DNA from 4 places in the Paenibacillus sanfengchensis genome. Region 1 is predicted to be linked to each of the others. Evidence: riboswitches for the same ligand, from Rfam matches in the RefSeq annotation. Region 1 holds a riboswitch; each other region holds the start of a gene.

Evidence for each region. A riboswitch is a leader RNA that binds a small molecule or an ion and turns the genes downstream of it on or off. The one in region 1 is predicted to bind cyclic di-AMP.
Region 2: another riboswitch for cyclic di-AMP. It lies ahead of V4U84_RS15040 (hypothetical protein); the one in region 1 lies ahead of V4U84_RS16805 (potassium transporter TrkG).
Region 3: another riboswitch for cyclic di-AMP. It lies ahead of V4U84_RS23395 (TrkH family potassium uptake protein); the one in region 1 lies ahead of V4U84_RS16805 (potassium transporter TrkG).
Region 4: another riboswitch for cyclic di-AMP. It lies ahead of V4U84_RS25485 (C40 family peptidase); the one in region 1 lies ahead of V4U84_RS16805 (potassium transporter TrkG).

What each region holds. Positions count from the first base shown of each region.
Region 1 covers NZ_JBAGJC010000007.1:203,577-207,595, reverse strand. The annotation lists gene V4U84_RS16810 (tandem-95 repeat protein) at 1-1,681, shown strand, start outside; gene V4U84_RS16805 (potassium transporter TrkG) at 1,690-2,115, opposite strand; cyclic di-AMP (ydaO/yuaA leader) riboswitch at 2,241-2,389, opposite strand; gene V4U84_RS16800 (cation:proton antiporter) at 2,461-3,705, opposite strand; gene V4U84_RS16795 (TetR/AcrR family transcriptional regulator) at 3,873-4,019, shown strand, end outside.
Region 2 covers NZ_JBAGJC010000006.1:145,398-149,416, forward strand. The annotation lists gene V4U84_RS15035 (hypothetical protein) at 1-43, opposite strand, end outside; cyclic di-AMP (ydaO/yuaA leader) riboswitch at 159-322, opposite strand; cyclic di-AMP (ydaO/yuaA leader) riboswitch at 831-1,002, shown strand; gene V4U84_RS15040 (hypothetical protein) at 1,150-1,641, shown strand; gene V4U84_RS15045 (hypothetical protein) at 1,656-2,093, shown strand; gene V4U84_RS15050 (OsmC family protein) at 2,231-2,650, opposite strand; gene V4U84_RS15055 (ABC transporter ATP-binding protein) at 2,673-3,641, opposite strand; gene V4U84_RS15060 (ABC transporter ATP-binding protein) at 3,625-4,019, opposite strand, start outside.
Region 3 covers NZ_JBAGJC010000017.1:6,229-10,247, forward strand. The annotation lists gene V4U84_RS23390 (CPBP family intramembrane glutamic endopeptidase) at 1-857, opposite strand, end outside; cyclic di-AMP (ydaO/yuaA leader) riboswitch at 1,143-1,302, shown strand; gene V4U84_RS23395 (TrkH family potassium uptake protein) at 1,382-2,716, shown strand; gene V4U84_RS23400 (potassium channel family protein) at 2,732-3,394, shown strand; gene V4U84_RS23405 (cation:proton antiporter) at 3,830-4,019, shown strand, end outside.
Region 4 covers NZ_JBAGJC010000022.1:45,681-49,699, forward strand. The annotation lists gene V4U84_RS25475 (M1 family metallopeptidase) at 1-1,160, shown strand, start outside; gene V4U84_RS25480 (hypothetical protein) at 1,318-2,148, shown strand; cyclic di-AMP (ydaO/yuaA leader) riboswitch at 2,370-2,504, shown strand; gene V4U84_RS25485 (C40 family peptidase) at 2,507-2,998, shown strand; cyclic di-AMP (ydaO/yuaA leader) riboswitch at 3,241-3,378, shown strand; gene V4U84_RS25490 (C40 family peptidase) at 3,385-3,861, shown strand.

The DNA.
Region 1 (4,019 bases):
AAGCTCCGTCACTGTTTCGGCTCAAACGGAAGATCCGGCGGCAACCGTGACGATTAACGGAATGACAGGAACTTCAAGAAGCTTGTCCCTGGCCATCGGGAGCAATCCGGTGACCCTCATTGTCACGGCCCCAGGCGGAGCTATTAAAATATATGACTTGGATATTACGCGAGCGGCCATGCCAAACAACCCGGAGCCGATTCCTGATACGAAACCGGATCCGGTTCCGACGCCGGGACCAAGGCCAGATTCAGGTTCCGGTTCGAATCCGTCCTCGGATTCAGATTCGAACTCAAATTCCAATCCCCCGGGCGCACTTACTCCGACAAGTCCCTCCCCGGCAATCCGTCAGGCCAAGGTAATGGCAGGGGAGAGAGAAGAGAATGTTGCGCGGGTCGAAATTACCCGTACCCTGAAGAACGGGGTTGCCGTAGACTCGGTGACATTCGGAAAATCAAAGGCTGACGAAATCGTGGCGAAAGCCGCAGCCACCGGCGCCGGCATGGCAAGAATCGTCGTCGACGACATCCCCGGCCAGCCTGCCGATGAAGTCAATGTCAGTATTTCCAAGGAAGCTCTTTTGAAGCTTAAAGAGGGGAATTTGGGGCTCGCCATCGAGGCGGGCGGTGCCAAGATCAGTTTGCCTATAGATTCGTTAGGCCAACTGAACGATGATGGAAAAGACCTTTATTTCCGGGTCGTCCCGATTCGTAAACCGTCCGAAACCGAGACGGTTCAAGATCGGGTAGAGTCGGCACAGGAGTTTCGGGAGTACGCCATGGGCCGGAACGCGCGTGCCGTCGGTCAACCGATGACGATCGAAACGAATTACACAAATCGGGCTACGAAAGTCATGTTTCCGTTGACGGGCATTGATCTTCCTGAGGATGCCCAGGATCGCAAGAACTTCTTAAACGGTTTGGCGGTGTTCATCGAACACAGCGACGGAGAGAAAGAGCTCGAGTTCGGACAGCCGGTTTACGATGAAACAGGGCATCCGATCGGCATTGAAATCGACGTCCGGAAATTCAGCACATTCACGATTATTTCTACGGAAGCGGACTACAAAACCTATTTACGGTATATCTCCGGTTATCCGGACGGGAAATTCCACCCTGCCGAATCCGTTACGCGCGCCGAGATGGCCAGGTTGATCGCCATTCAAACAGAATTCAGCGAAGGCGCCGGTGTAAATCCGTACTCCGATCTGGCGGCGTCGCATTGGGCCGCGAAAGCGGTTCTCCAACTGACCGGTGCGGGCATTCTTTCCGGCGATCTGAGCGGGCGGTTCCGCCCGGAGGCTGGAGTGACCCGCGCGGAAATGGCGGTCATTGCGTCCAGACTGCAAGGACTTGAGCTTACCAATACAAGTGAAGCGTTTACCGATACCCAAGGCCATTGGGCGGCCGGCGCCATTAACGCGGTACGTGAGGCGGGATACATGCTCGGATACGAGGATGGTTCATTCCGTCCGAACCAGACGATGTCACGCGCGGAAGCCATCGTTGTACTGAACCGGCTGTTCGATCGCCCGCTGCTGGATCGCCGGGCGATCGGCGAGTCCAGTTGGTCCGATGTCCATCCAGCGAGCTGGGCGGCGCCCGATATCGAATCGGCCTCCCGGAACCTGCGAGTGCATAAGAACGGCAGCGTGGAGATCGCTGCCGGAGATGAGCAGTAAATAGCCAGTTAAGAAGCTAAACAAAAGCCAACCGGTATACCAAATACCGGTTGGCTTTCTTTTGTAAGATAGACGAATACCCAGGGAAGGGATACTATAGAAAAAACGCACCGCCCGCCAATCTGAATCAAGACCATAATGACGATTTGCCCAAAAAGCGAATAGACACTACCGGTATCCACCACGATTAGGCCGTTCACACATATCGCCGAGGTGGCTGTAAATAAAGCATTCAGGAGTCCGACGGATTTCCCAGTGGAGGAAGAATGGGGAAGCGTCAGCAAGGCCGTGCCCATCCAAATTAAAATGAAAAAAACGATCATAATGAGTTGGGGAGGCGTCGTGTTCTTTTTTAGCCTGTTTATAAGGGACTCTGCTTTTAAAAAAGCGGAATGCTGTGGATTATCACTCACATTCTCCAGTTGCTTGTTCACCGGATCCACTCCGTTCTGTTGGGATAAATAAAAAATTTTTATCAAGCATTAGAAAAGCCCGGAGGCAGAGACATTCTGCCACCAGGCTCGGTTTTTCGAAGCATGGACTAGACTAAGTTACAAACATGTTCTCTCCCAAGACGCTGACGAGGTTAGCTGTCGGATTCGGGATTGAGAGTTCCCGTTCTTCCTTTCCCAGAAAGAATTCACCCCTTGAAACGGCCAATGGCCGTGGTTCCCCCGCTCCCCTAAGGGGATTAAGCGATAAGTTTATGAAATTATCGTAATTAATCTTATGTTAAATAGCTCTAAAAGTAGATATGAAGGTTCGATTTAAAGTCGCTCTTAATTCTTATCCATGCCTGTTTCTATCGGTCCTTTAGCTAACCCCAGTCTTTTTACCAAAGGCTTAATACTCAGCCCTTGCGCAAGTAGTGAGAACATCACAACACTGAAGGTCAGCACCAGGATTTCGTCGCGTCCTTCGAAGCTCGGGGGCAGGCTCAGTGCGAGGGCAATCGACAAGCTGCCTTTTAATCCACCCCAATTTAGAATTAACTTCCAGGAAGAGGGGAAGGTTTTCAGAGAGTAGAGACTTGTATAAACGGCCAACGTTCTGCCCACTAGAACAATAAGAATGGCCGCGCCGATTAAGGCCCACTTGTCCGTAAAATCAATATGCTTGATTTCAAGTCCGATCATGAGGAAAATCAGTGAATTGGCCACTAACGTAATCACGTCCCAAAACGAGTTGATATTCGTCTTTGTTGTTTCGGACATGCCAATGCGCGCCCCGTAACTGCCGAAGATCAGCCCGCCTACGACAACGGCGATCACGCCGGACACATGAAAATGCTCGGCAATAAAGAAACTTCCAAAAAAGAGGAGCATGGAAAAGGCGATCTCCAACGGATAATCATCGTAAAAGCGAATGAGCTGGGAAAAAAGATATCCCAAAATGCCGCCAACCGCGATACCGCCTAGGCTGAACTTCAGAAAAAGCAAGACACCGCTGCCAACCCCTCCCCAGCCCATTTCCATATAGGTGAGCAAATATATGGAGGAAATCTGGAATAATACGACGGCAATTCCGTCATTAAAAAGTGATTCTCCTTCAATAATGGTGACAACTTTCTTGGGTACTCCCAAAGACTTGAAGATGGAGATGACGCTGATCGGATCCGTAGCGCTCATGAGCGCCGCGAATGTGAAGGCGACAACGATCGGCAGCCCCGTCAAACCATACATGGCAAAGGCGATTAGGAGAAAGGAAAGCAGAGTGCCTCCGAACGCAAGGGCAATGACCGGTTTGCTCTGTTCCCGCAGATGCGAGAAAGGGAGTTTTAATGTGGCGTCGCCCAGCAGGATAGGAAGGAACAGGGAGATGATAATCGCCTGAAACACATTAGATTGGGTAATGAACGATTCGGCTTGATCCAGGACTGGTATATGTATCAAACCGAGAAGTAAGCCTACTATAACTAACGCTATGGAGTAAGGTTGATTCATTTTTTTGGCGAATGCGATTACCCCCATCGAAATGGCCAGTAAAATCAAGAGTTGAACGAAAACCTCGTTAAAGTGATGCATAGCGGCACCCCTCTTCAAAAATAGAATCTCCATAATATTGTACCCAAAAGATGCAGGAGGTCCAATCCATTGACATTTTGGACTAGAAGCGTTATTTTATGAATATAAAATAAAAATATTCACAGATACACAATGACGAATGTAATGTAGAGGATGTGCGATTTTAGATGCCCAAAAAATTTACCGATCAGGAACGCGAATGGATCCGGCAAAAGCTGTTGACGGAGGCACGCCATCTATTTGAGAAAGCAGGGCTCCGAAAAACGAGCGTTGAAGAATTAACGAGGGCCGCGGGTATCGCTCAAGGTTCGTTC
Region 2 (4,019 bases), on a different contig from region 1:
CCGCTTTATTCGAAGCGGCCACTAAAATACGGCTTTTCTCCATGCGCTCCTCCTCCGAATCAAGGAAAAAGGCAACAAAAAGAAGCCTTGGAAAAGAGGAACCTTTTCCGCGGCTTCTCGCTCATGACGCTTTCGTCCTGATCGGCCCGCGACAAAATGTTGCCTCTCCATACGCTTACGAGGTTAGCTGTCGGATTCGGGCGTGAGAGTCGCCCTACACCAGGCATTTGAGAGTGCCGAGTGATTCACCCCATGAAACCGAGCGCGGTTTCGTTGGTTCCCCCGTTCCTTGAGTCTTCCAAGGATTCAGCGTTTTAAAAGATTATTGTAAGTCACAGTTTTCCGAGACTGTGGCAGAAAAAACTATGAATAACCGATTGATTCATCCTCTCCCTCAATAGCACACGATCCTTTATCTACGGGTTAGCTGACATTTACAGGCGGTGAGAGACGCCCGTCTTCGCTGATCGAGTCGTGAACGAACGATTTCGTTCCCGGTTCCGATCGGCTTGCTCCCACACAAGCTTCGGTCCGTTGACTCCCCGTTTTGGATCGGCAGCTCCATTAGAATCGAATAGCAATTCAATTCATGGACCGTATCTTACTCCTTGACAAAATGATTGTAAAACGCTGTAGCATGAGTATCCACTGAAATAAGGAGTTCTAGGATAAAGGCAGCGTTATCAAAATGGAAACTCTTTTTTTTCCTCGCAAATACTCATGTTTACAAGGCTTTTCATCATTTTTACGGTTTTTTTACACCCGTGGGCGGTTTATTTACCCCTTTTTTATACGGACCTGAATTATAGTTAGAACCGTGAATTCTTCGACTTGTATGAACGCTGAATTCCCGTTATGGCGGGAAGCGGGGGAACCATCGGACCGCAAATTCGGTCCAACTTGGGGTGAATCCGAAGTGAGACGTTATCGGTCTCGTAAGGTAGGGCGACTCTCACCGCCCGAATCCGACAGCTAACCTCGTAAGCGCAGCAGAGAGAACCTTGATTTCCGTGCTTTTGCGTCGGGGCATTTTGCCCGTCCGCACAAACCGCTGCAGGGGTTTATTCTCTGTCGGCGGTTTTTTTGTTGTAAGCATGCGGACAAACGAGCTTTTAAACATTTTAACCCTATGGGAGGATGAGGATCGACATGAGGACTTATTATTGGGGATCGCATCGGAATCTTCTGGACCCGGTTAGCTTGCGTTACCTGTATTTTGGAGCGTTCTGGTATGAAGAACACGGGCAAAGATTTATCGTAGGTTATGGTTTCGGCGACAACAAGATCGGGATATTCCGCCAGTTCGGCGCACCGGCACCCTGTCAAGAATGCACGGATATAGAGGTTTTGCACGAGATCTACCGGGAATTCAGGAAACAACAGCAGGAACAAGATTGGTCGGCGCGCTTGCGCCTTCCGCTTCTGGCAGCTTTTCGAAAACCTTGGCTCCGGATACCTCCGGGCTGGTATGTGCTGAAATTGCAAGCGTCGTTTCCCGCTCATTTAACCTTTGTTCACAAAACAAAATACGCCGTATGGCTGGAGCATTCTGCCGTTTGCGAAAACGAAACGGAAATCCGAAGCTATATTCACAAGGCTGAGAACATGCATCATGTCGATTTTAATTGGTTGAACGGTTGAGGAGGGTTACGGAGATGAATAACAATAGACTAACGCGAATTGAACTGTTCGCCTTTAGTGGACCTCCATCTTTTGTTATTGCCGCCCGGGGCTCCCAAGAATGCTGGTATTGCATCCTGAAACTTTCCTGCGGAGACTGCAGCGGTTTCGGCGCTTGTCCTGTCTCTACGGACGGCAAAGGGTTCGACTTGATTAAATGGGGGGATTTTTTGCGGTCCATCCGAAACCAATCGGTAGAAGAAGCCTTGGAAATTGTTCGTTCCAAAGGCTCGGAATGGCTCCCGGGACAACTGGCATTGGTCCGATCCGCCTTGCTGGACACCGCTCTGTCCAGGCAGTCCCGCCTCAAAGCAGCGGCCGGAGCCGAATATAAGAGAAGCCTCTTCAGCAACCGCCCGTGGAACGCAGCACAGTTGATTCATGAATCTATAGCGTATTTTTCGATATTATAAGAAAAACCCAGAATCGCTTTCGCTCCAACCATCATATATGACTCCGATGCTCTCATCAGTAGACAAAAAGATACCCACAGTCCCGGCACTTTTTTTCTAAGTGTCCAGACTATGAGTATCCTCCATTTCCGTCGTTCTTATTTAAACACTTCCACGCCATTCAGAATGAGTCTGTGTGTAATCGTCGCATTTAACGAGTCCGATACGGAACAATATTTCGAAGTCCCGAGTTCAATGGCCTTCCAAATCCGGTAATCGGGAATATCGCCGTCTACCTTAAAGATCAGCTCGATCGAGGCAAATCCTTTGGGGGGCTCTTCCTTGCGGACTCCGTTCGTTACAATCTCAATCTTTTCAATAGAAGACAGGAAGTTCTCCAGAATCATCGTTACATCAATGCCAATACACCCCGCCAAGCTTGCCAATAATACCTCCACGGGCGAAGCGCCGTTGCCCTCTCCTCCCCATTGCGGAGTTGCGTCCATATTCACTTTGTAGCCGGAAGGACCCTCTGCTTGAAAAAACTTTTTCCCCTGCCAAGTTGTCGTTACTTGCATGTTGTTAACCTACCTTCTTTTTCTATTTATGATATAAATGACAAGCTGTATAACGATTTTCGGATACTTTTTGCCATTCTGGCTGAACGTTGCCGCACTCTGGCATAGCGTGAGGACAACGGGTATGAAAAACGCAGCCTGAAGGCGGTTTGCGCGGACTCGGCACCTCTCCGGACAGAACAATCCGCTCCCTTCGCTTGTCCATATCCGGCTCGGGAATAGCCGAAATCAGCGCCTTTGTATAGGGATGAAGCGGATTCGTGAACAGCTCTTCCGAGGGGCCAATCTCCATCATTTTGCCCAGATACATAACCCCGACCTGATCGCTAATGTACCGGACAACCGACAAGTCATGGGAAATGAACAGATAGGTAAGCGACAGGCGGCTCTGCAGATCCTCCAGCAAGGTCAGAACCTGGGCTTGTATCGATACATCCAGCGCCGACACCGGTTCATCGAAAACGATAAATTTAGGTTCAAGAATCAGCGCCCGAGCGATCCCCACTCTCTGCCGCTGACCGCCCGACAGTTCGTGCGGATATCTCGAGGCATGTTTTGCCGTCAGCCCTACCACCTCGAGAATATCGTCCACCTTTTTCACGAGCTCTTCTGGCGGTAATTTAAAATGGGTACGCAGCGGCTCCTCCAAAATACGACGAACGGTCCATTTCGGATCAAGGGAGCCGAACGGGTCCTGAAATACCATTTGCATATCGGTCTTGAGCTTTCTCATCGACTCCGTACCGAGCTGCGTAATATCCGTCCCGTCGAACAGGATGCTTCCGGAAGTAGGCTCTATTAATCTAAGCACGGTTTTGCCCAAGGTGGTTTTTCCCGAACCCGACTCCCCTACGATGGCGAACGTCTCGCCTTTTTCAATCGCAAAGGATACGCCGTCGAGGGATTTGGCAGCGCCGGTCACCCGGCCGAACAGCCCCGTCTTTACGGGATAATGCTTCTTTAAATCTTTGATCTCAAGAATGGGCCGCATCCGTATCCCCCCTATAGAGATGGCACTTGCATCTATGCTGATTGCCAAAATCGTAAAGCGCGGGCTCTTCGCTCTCGCACAAATCCATTCTGGAAGGGCACCGCTGAGCAAAGCGGCAGCCCGGCAAATATTCCGAAGGATGAGGTACCTGTCCGGATATGGCCTCCAAGCGCTTCATCTCTCCTGAGAATTGAGGCATCGAATTCAAGAGGCCGATGGTATAAGGATGCTTCGGCTCCTTGAATATTGTCCGAACATCGCCCTGCTCCACGATTTGACCGGCATACATGACCGCTACCCGGTCACACATTTCAGCCACGACTCCAAGGTCATGCGTAATAAAAATGATCGCGGTTCCCCGCTCCTTCTGGAGTTTCT
Region 3 (4,019 bases), on a different contig from region 1:
TAGACAGAAGCGAGCACGATCCCGCGTTTGAATGAAGTATAGGCTCGCGTTAGGGCGCTGTATACAATGGCAAGAATTCCGAGTACGAACGTGAACAAGGCATAGCCCGCATAAGTTAGCCAATTGGCGATGGTCGTCTGCCGTTTCACATAGTTGGTATGGTTTTGCGGTACCTCAAAATAGCTGGTGATTTCCGCAACTTGCCGATCTTTAAAGCTGATATCCATTTGGGCCCGGGCGTCGCCGATTTTGTAATCGTTAAATGTTAACCGGAGCCCGGAGGCGGTTTCGTCTACCGCAGGAGCGCCTTGCTCGCCGTACCCGAGCGCCTTCAGATAGGGCTGGGCCAGCTCGACTTTTTCGTCCAGGCCAAGCAAGAGTCCCTCGCTGCTTTCCAGCTCATTTGGCGGGGCGAGGAAGTCGGTTTTCGGAATCTTTTTAAATCCGACCGCCTTTCCCGTCGTCATATGTATGTCGATAGTAACCCCGTCCCACCCTTCGTCGGACAGGCCGAAATAAACGCGGAACACATCATAAGGAAACTGCTTGTCATATTTCTCCAGGTAATCCTTCATTAACTTCTCTTTGGTCAAATAACCGTAAACGTCGGCCCGGGTCTGATAAGTGACGATGACTTCTTCTCCGGGAGAAACCCCGAGTTCGTCCTGCGCAAACTTAAGGGCGGCCGCTTTGGCCTGGTCCTTGGTGAGCACCTGCGCCGATTGTTCCAGCTGCAGGGTTTCGGAGGCCGTTGAAGGGTAGATTTGGAGAAGAACAAACAAAATCAATCCCAGGGCGGCAAGCCCCCACAAGGTTCCGTTCTTCATCCGGCGCCGCGGTTTTAGGTCGGAATACATGTCAAAACTCCTTTTTGATTTTTTGGAATCCGTATGATTTTGACAAATCGATGTCACAGTAAAAGATAACACAGGGGGCGGCGCTTCGCCACAGATGGAGGAGAAAATGTGAAAATGCGCAATAACGTTGGGAAAGCAAAGCATGGCTTAGATAAAGGGATACCATAAAGCTTGTTTCCTCCCTTTTCGGCGTTTATCGCATAATTTCATCGAAATATCACTTTGTAGTGCGGCCGAATAAGGCTTATAATCCTTTTGACGAAAATGCAATGAAAATAATGAAACTTCATAAATTGGCCGAATTTCTTTTGAAAACGGGGGAACCGATCTTTAGGGGTGAATTTCGCTTCCGGCAAGCATTCTCGCTTGTTGCGACGGCGAATAGGGCAGACCTAGCAAGCCCGAATCCGTCAGCTAACCTCGTAGGCCTTTGCTGCAGGGACCAATCAAAAGGCATTGGATTTCCAGTGCTTTTTTTTTCTTTTGTACTTTTTTGTCCAATATACAAAATGAGGTGAACCGCCTTGCTTTCCAAATGGTTTAAATTCTCCCCGCCGCAGGTTCTGGTGCTGGGATTCGCGGCCATTATCCTGCTCGGGTCTTTTCTGCTGATGCTTCCGGTTTCCAGTACAACCGGAGAATCGCTTCCCTGGATCGATGCGCTGTTTACCGCGACCTCGGCAACTTGTGTAACCGGACTTGTGGTGGTGGATACGGGCACTTATTTTTCCACGTTCGGACAGGTAGTCATTATGTTGCTGATTCAGGTCGGGGGCCTGGGGTTTATGACGATGGCCACGCTGTTCTCTCTCGTGTTGAAGCGGAAAATCTCGCTAAAGGACCGTCTGTTGCTTCAGGAGGCGATGAACCAGAATACGATGGAGGGCATCGTCCGGCTGATTCGCAAAGTCCTGCTTTACTCGCTGATCATTGAGTCCGGCGCTGCTCTTGTGTTTGCGATTCGCTGGTCCTTCGATATGCCGCTCGGCCGGGCGATTTATTACGGGATTTTTCACGGCGTCTCCATGTTCAACAATGCCGGATTTGATCTGTTCGGGGAATACCGGAGCCTGACCCAATATGTTAGCGACCCGGTCGTCAACTTCGTCGCGATGTTTCTTATCGTGTCGGGGGGAATCGGGTTTATCGTTGTATCGGATTTGATCGAGTTCCGGAAGCGCCGCAAGTTCTCGCTGCATACCAAAGTGGTGCTTTCGATGACCACCGCTTTGATTTTGGTGGGGGCTCTGGTGATATTCATTTTTGAATTTACCAACCCCAAGACGCTTGAGCCGCTGGGATGGGACGGGAAGTTTTTGGCTTCCTTCTTCCAGTCGGTGACGCCGAGAACGGCGGGAGCCAATACGCTGGATATCGGGGCGCTGCGGCAGGCCACCCAGTTTTTTATCATTATTCTGATGTTTATCGGCGCCTCGCCCAGCTCGACGGGGGGCGGCATCAAGACGACGACATTCACGATTCTTGTGGGTGCCGTGATTTCCATGATCCGGGGGCGGTCGGATCTCGTGCTGTTCCGGTACCGGCTGGCCCAAGAGCGTATTTTCAAGGCGGTTACGATCACTATGCTGGCGCTTTTTCTCGTCGTCGCTGTGGCGATGGTGCTGTCCACGACGGAGGACGCCAGCTTTCTGAGCATCCTGTTTGAAGCGACTTCCGCGTTCGGAACGGTCGGCTTGACGATGGGACTGACCGGCAAACTGACCGTCATGGGGAAAATCATTATCAGCTTTACCATGTTCGCCGGGCGGCTCGGGCCGCTCACCCTGGCTTATGCGCTGGGACCACAGCAGGGTAAAGAATTATACAGGCATCCTGAGGGCAAAATGATTATCGGATAAGGGGAAAAGGACAAGATGAAGACACAGCAGTTTGTCGTGATCGGATTGGGGCGCTTCGGTTCCAGTCTGGCACTGGAGCTGATGGAACTCGGTTACGAAGTATTGGGCGTGGACCGCAACGAGGACGTCGTTGAAGAGTGGAGCCATTTGCTCACGCATGCCGTGGTAGCAGACGCGACCGATGAGGAGGTGCTTAAGTCCCTCGGCGTACGGAACTTCGATTGCGGAATTGTCGCCATCGGTAACGACATTCAGATGAGCATTTTGAGCGCGATTCTTCTGAAGGATCTGGGCATCAAGACGGTAGTGGCCAAAGCGATTTCGGTTCTACACGGCCGCGCATTGGAGAAACTGGGGGTTGACCGGGTGATTTTTCCGGAGCGGGACATGGGGATTCGCGTGGCCCATCAGCTTGTGACCCCCAATTTGCTCGATTATCTCGAGTTGTCCAAAGAATTCAGCATCGTGGAGTTGAAGGTGCCAACGTGTCTGAACGGTAAAAATGTGGGCGATTTGAACCCGCGCGCCCGCTTCGGCTGCAGCATCGTGGCGATCCATCGGGAGAATGGCATTATCATCGCCCCGACGGCAATGGATCATTTGGTCGCCGGCGATATTATGGTGATTATCGGCGCCAACAAGAACATCGAGGAATTCGAAGCTATCATAAATGATTAATCTCCCCTTTATTTAAGAAAATAAGGCTATATAAGTTGAACGATTGATTCCGTGTAAAGGGCTCCTTTTACACGCTTGGCCTGCAACTGATGGTTTGGTTCAGATTAACGGGAATTCTTCCCGTTAATTTGGTGCGTATGCGGCGTCAGAGGTGATTTAGCTAGAAAACCTCCCGCTAATCCGTCTGAAATTGTGTATATCGGCAAAAGGGCTGCGAAATAGATGGAGCTTTTCTAGCTAAATTCGATCCAAGAGCCAAGAGCGATACATTAACGGGAGATTTTCCCGGTAATGTTGTAGACTCCGACGGTGGCACTTTATATCTACAATTGTGGATGTTAGCAACATATCGCGAAACCAGTTCACACCCTTGCCCAACGCCAATTTTATAGTTCAACCTAATATAGCGTAAAAAAATTTGGAGTGTGACCTGGCATGGAATCGGCAGCGGCGGAAGCGATCCGGCATTTTCTTATTTTAATTTTATTGGTGATGAGCATCGGAGTGGTATCGGGCAAGCTCGCTTCCCTGTTCAAGCTGCCTGACGTCGCCGTTTTTATCGCGGTAGGCATGTTAATGGGGCCCGGCTTCAAGTTGATTCACGAGTCCGGCGGTTCGCTGATCA
Region 4 (4,019 bases), on a different contig from region 1:
TTCGAAAAGACGGCCGGAAGACGGTTCAATTCTATGCCGACGATGTCCACGATTTTGCCTGGTCGGCTTCCCCCCACTTCGTTTACGCCGAAGAGCCGTTTTCCTCGGCGGAAGTCCCGGGAGTCCGCATCAAGCTATACCTCGATCCGGCGCACAAGGATCTGAAGGAGCGGTATTTTTACGCGGCTAAAGTAGCCCTCTCCAACTTCAGCAAATGGTATGGGCGCTACCCGTACTCCACCCTGTCCGTCGTCGTTCCGCCCATCCAGGGCAACGGTGCCGGCGGCATGGAATATCCGACCTTGGTCACGGCCTTTGGCGCGGGGAGCGACTCTCCGGGTTACGACGAATTGGAGCGCACTGTGATTCATGAAGTAGCCCATCAGTTTTTTTATGGGATGGTGGCCAATAACGAGTTTGAAGAAGCCTGGCTTGACGAAGCCTTCGCCTCCTACGCGGAGGACAAATTGATGGAGCAGGAGTTCGGGATTGCGCCCAATCTGCCGCTGCAGGCCGCGCTTATCTCCTCCCCGGCCTCTTTGACACAAGCCTCCTGGAAGTTTGGTTCCGGCGATGCTTACGCCAAAAACGTATATTCCCGGGGCAAATTGATTCTGCTGGATATCGAGCGACAGGTCGGAGCCAAAGCCATGAAGCGGATTCTTTACAGTTACAGTCAAAAATACCGTTTCAAGCATCCGACGACCGCCGATTTCCAACGTGTCGTCGAGCAGTCCACCAGCCGCAGCTGGAAGGCTTATTTCAACCAGTATGTGTACGATGGTAAAATGGCCGACTTCTCGGTGGACCGTATCATAGTCAATCAAATCGCCAACAAGAACGGGGCGCCCCTGTATGAATCAAAGGTTACTTTAAGCCGTCGGGGCGGAAACGCCCCCAAAATTCCGCTTCTCTTCAGCTTCAAGGACGGACATACGGTCCGCAAAGTCTGGAACGGCGAAGGTGGAACCGTTCAGATGAAGCTGCAGTATAAAGAACCTTTGGACTGGGTGCAGGTCGATCCCGATTATTCGCTGGTTCTCGAGAACAAACACATCAACAATTACATGAGGGCCGAAATTGCCGAGCCAACCGGCACCCGGGCTACGCTTGGCGTCGTAAAACTGCTGGAAGCGCTGCTGGGGACGCTCGTCTGGTAGGGCTCACAAAACCAGGCCTATGCTTTCGAAGTAAGTTTTGTACGCAGCTATCTCTAAGATGTAACGCTCACAAAACCAGGCCTATGCTTTCGAAGTAAGTTTTGTACGCAGCTATCTCTAAGATGTAACGCTCACAAAACTTTTAGGAGGGAAAATAATGACCTACGTACGGAATGGATGGGGGCTTGTTCGAAGCCAATTTCCCTCTGTGATCATCCTGTTTCTGTACCAGCTGCTTTGGGGGTTGTTCTTCTACCGGCTAATTCACTCGGCCGTGATCGCCTTGCTGTCGCGGTATCCCGATCCCCCACCGAATGAGTTGAGCCAGGTTCTTTACTTGATCGAGGGACAAATCGAGCTCGGACGGAGCCCGGCGATCCACCAGTATTTGTGGATGCTGTTCGGCCTGATTGCCCTGCGTCTGCTGATGACCCCGTTGTTTCAAGCCGGTATTCTTTACGGCATGAAACCTCCGGAGGAGCAAGGGGCCGGGCTTCCGCTCTTCCGCGGCATGAAGGAATTCTGGAAGCCGGTCACTCTCTTTTTCCTGCTGGAGCTGATTCTGCTCGCCCTGCCGGGGTTATGGATCATCCCGAAGTTAGCGGCCCTCTGGCCTTGGCTCATCCCGGGGGGCGGCCGTCTGGGCCCCCTGCTGGCGATCATCGGGCTGCTTTTGGGGTGGGCGGCCTACGGCTGGCTCATTCGCCAGCTCCTATTGTTCTCCCAATTTGGCTATCTGTTCAAGACGGGAGTTTGGAACTCCCTTCTAATCAGCCTCAGACACCTGCTGCCCGGCATCGCCATCTCCCTCATCCTCGGCACGGCCGGAGCCGTCTTATTTCTCATCTGCGGGGCCTTCTCTTGGATCTGGACCGGGTTGGCCGCCATGGTTTTACAGCAAACCTATCCTTTTATCCGCAGCCTATTTCAAATTTGGAGTATATCCTCTCAATATGAACTCTGGCAGACCAAGTTACATAAAGGTTAAATTTTTTTCATCTTTGTCTATCCCTTGCACCACAAGGCCTCCGCGGAAAAGCGGGGGCTTTTCCCTGTGTTTTCGCCTCTGAATCTTGCTAAATAGCCGTTGCCAAAATATACTTGCCTTTGTTACAATAGCAACAGCACAATTCAGTAACGATTTTGTAATTATTTTTGTCACCTTGGCAGGAGAATCATGTCGGGTGTCGAATATGTAAGTAAATCGGATGTAAACTACAGCCGAATTCCCTTGGCGGGGAACGGGGGAACCACTTTGGGTGAATTGATCTCGCAAGAGAGGGATCATAGGGGACCTTCAACCGAATCCTTAAGCTAACCTCGTAGGCATTGGAAGGAGCATTTTCTTGAAGAAACAGTTGACCGCAGCAGCAGTAAGTCTGGCCATTCTTTTCTCCGTTGGCACTGGGAGCGCTTTCGCCGATTCCACGTTGGACGGCGTCATCGATACGGCCTTGGGAACGGAGTACTCTTCCGGCGGCACTACAACGTCCGGCTTCGATTGTTCCGGATTTACCATGTACGTCTTTTCGAAGATCGGTATTAAACTGCCCCATCAATCCGGTGCCCAATACAAGATGGGAACGGCCGTAGAGAAGGAAGAGCTGATTGCCGGCGATCTCGTGTTCTTCAACACTTCCGGTAAAGGCGTTTCTCATGTCGGCGTTTATGTTGGTGATGGCAAGTTTGCCCACGCATCTTCTTCCAAGGGCGTAGTCATCAGCAAACTGAGTGAGAAGTATTATGTACAGCGTTATGTCGGAGCGAAACGGATTCTGAGTACCGATAAGTACGAAGAAGTCACCACCGACTCCCAAGAGCATGACGATGTAGAATAATTCCGGCAAAGGCCCGCAGCGATTCTTTCGAGTCGTAGACTGCGGGTTTTTTCATGGCTGTTTGGGAAATCCCGTTTAGGAGAAATTACCCGTCTCTCCCCGGCATAAACAGGACAATAGAATTAAAATATCCGGCAACCCTAGAATAGCTTGCCAAAGCAAGTTAGGCTTGGTACAATAACCAAAGTAAATAGTAACAACTTTGTAAACATTGTTCGCCACGTCACAACTTTGGGTGCATTCAACTAGACTAGCCGAATTCCCGGCACCCGGGAAACGGGGGAACCATTTTGGGTGAATTGATTACCGATACATAGGAATCATAGGGAACCTTCAACCGAATCCTCAAGCTAACCTCGCAGGCATTGGAAGGAGAACTTTACATCATGAGAAAGACATTTGCAGCAGCAGCGACAAGTTTGGCGATTCTGTTCACCTTGGGGACAGGGAGCGTATCGGCCGAAGACACGACCTTGAACAGCGTGGTTAACTCTGTTTACGGAACGCCTTATAAATACGGGGGTGTCTCCACAAGCGGATTTGATTGCTCCGGATTTACGAGATATGTGTTCAAGCAGATGGGGGTCAAGCTCGCCCGGGTCTCTTCAGCCCAGTACAAACAAGGCACGCCTGTCGCCAAAAGCCAGTTAAAGCCGGGGGATCTCGTATTCTTCAATACCTTGGGCAAGAATAAAGTATCCCATGTCGGCATTTACATCGGTGAGGGGAAATTTGCGCACGCCTCTTCATCCAAAGGAATTCGTACGGATAAATTAAACAGCAGTTACTATAAATCAAAATATGTCGGGGCCAAAAGAATTCTCAGCAAAACCGGTTATTCCACATATGCCGCAGAATCATGACCCCTACGCCAAATTGAGGCGCTCACCTCAACTTAGTTAATACCGCAGTGGTTCTTGCCGGAACCACTGCGTTTTTTTCGCTATATACCATATAACGAAAGTCCGTTCAAAAAGGTTTCCAAATATGGCCTTTCCGCCAAAATTTATTTTTTCACGAT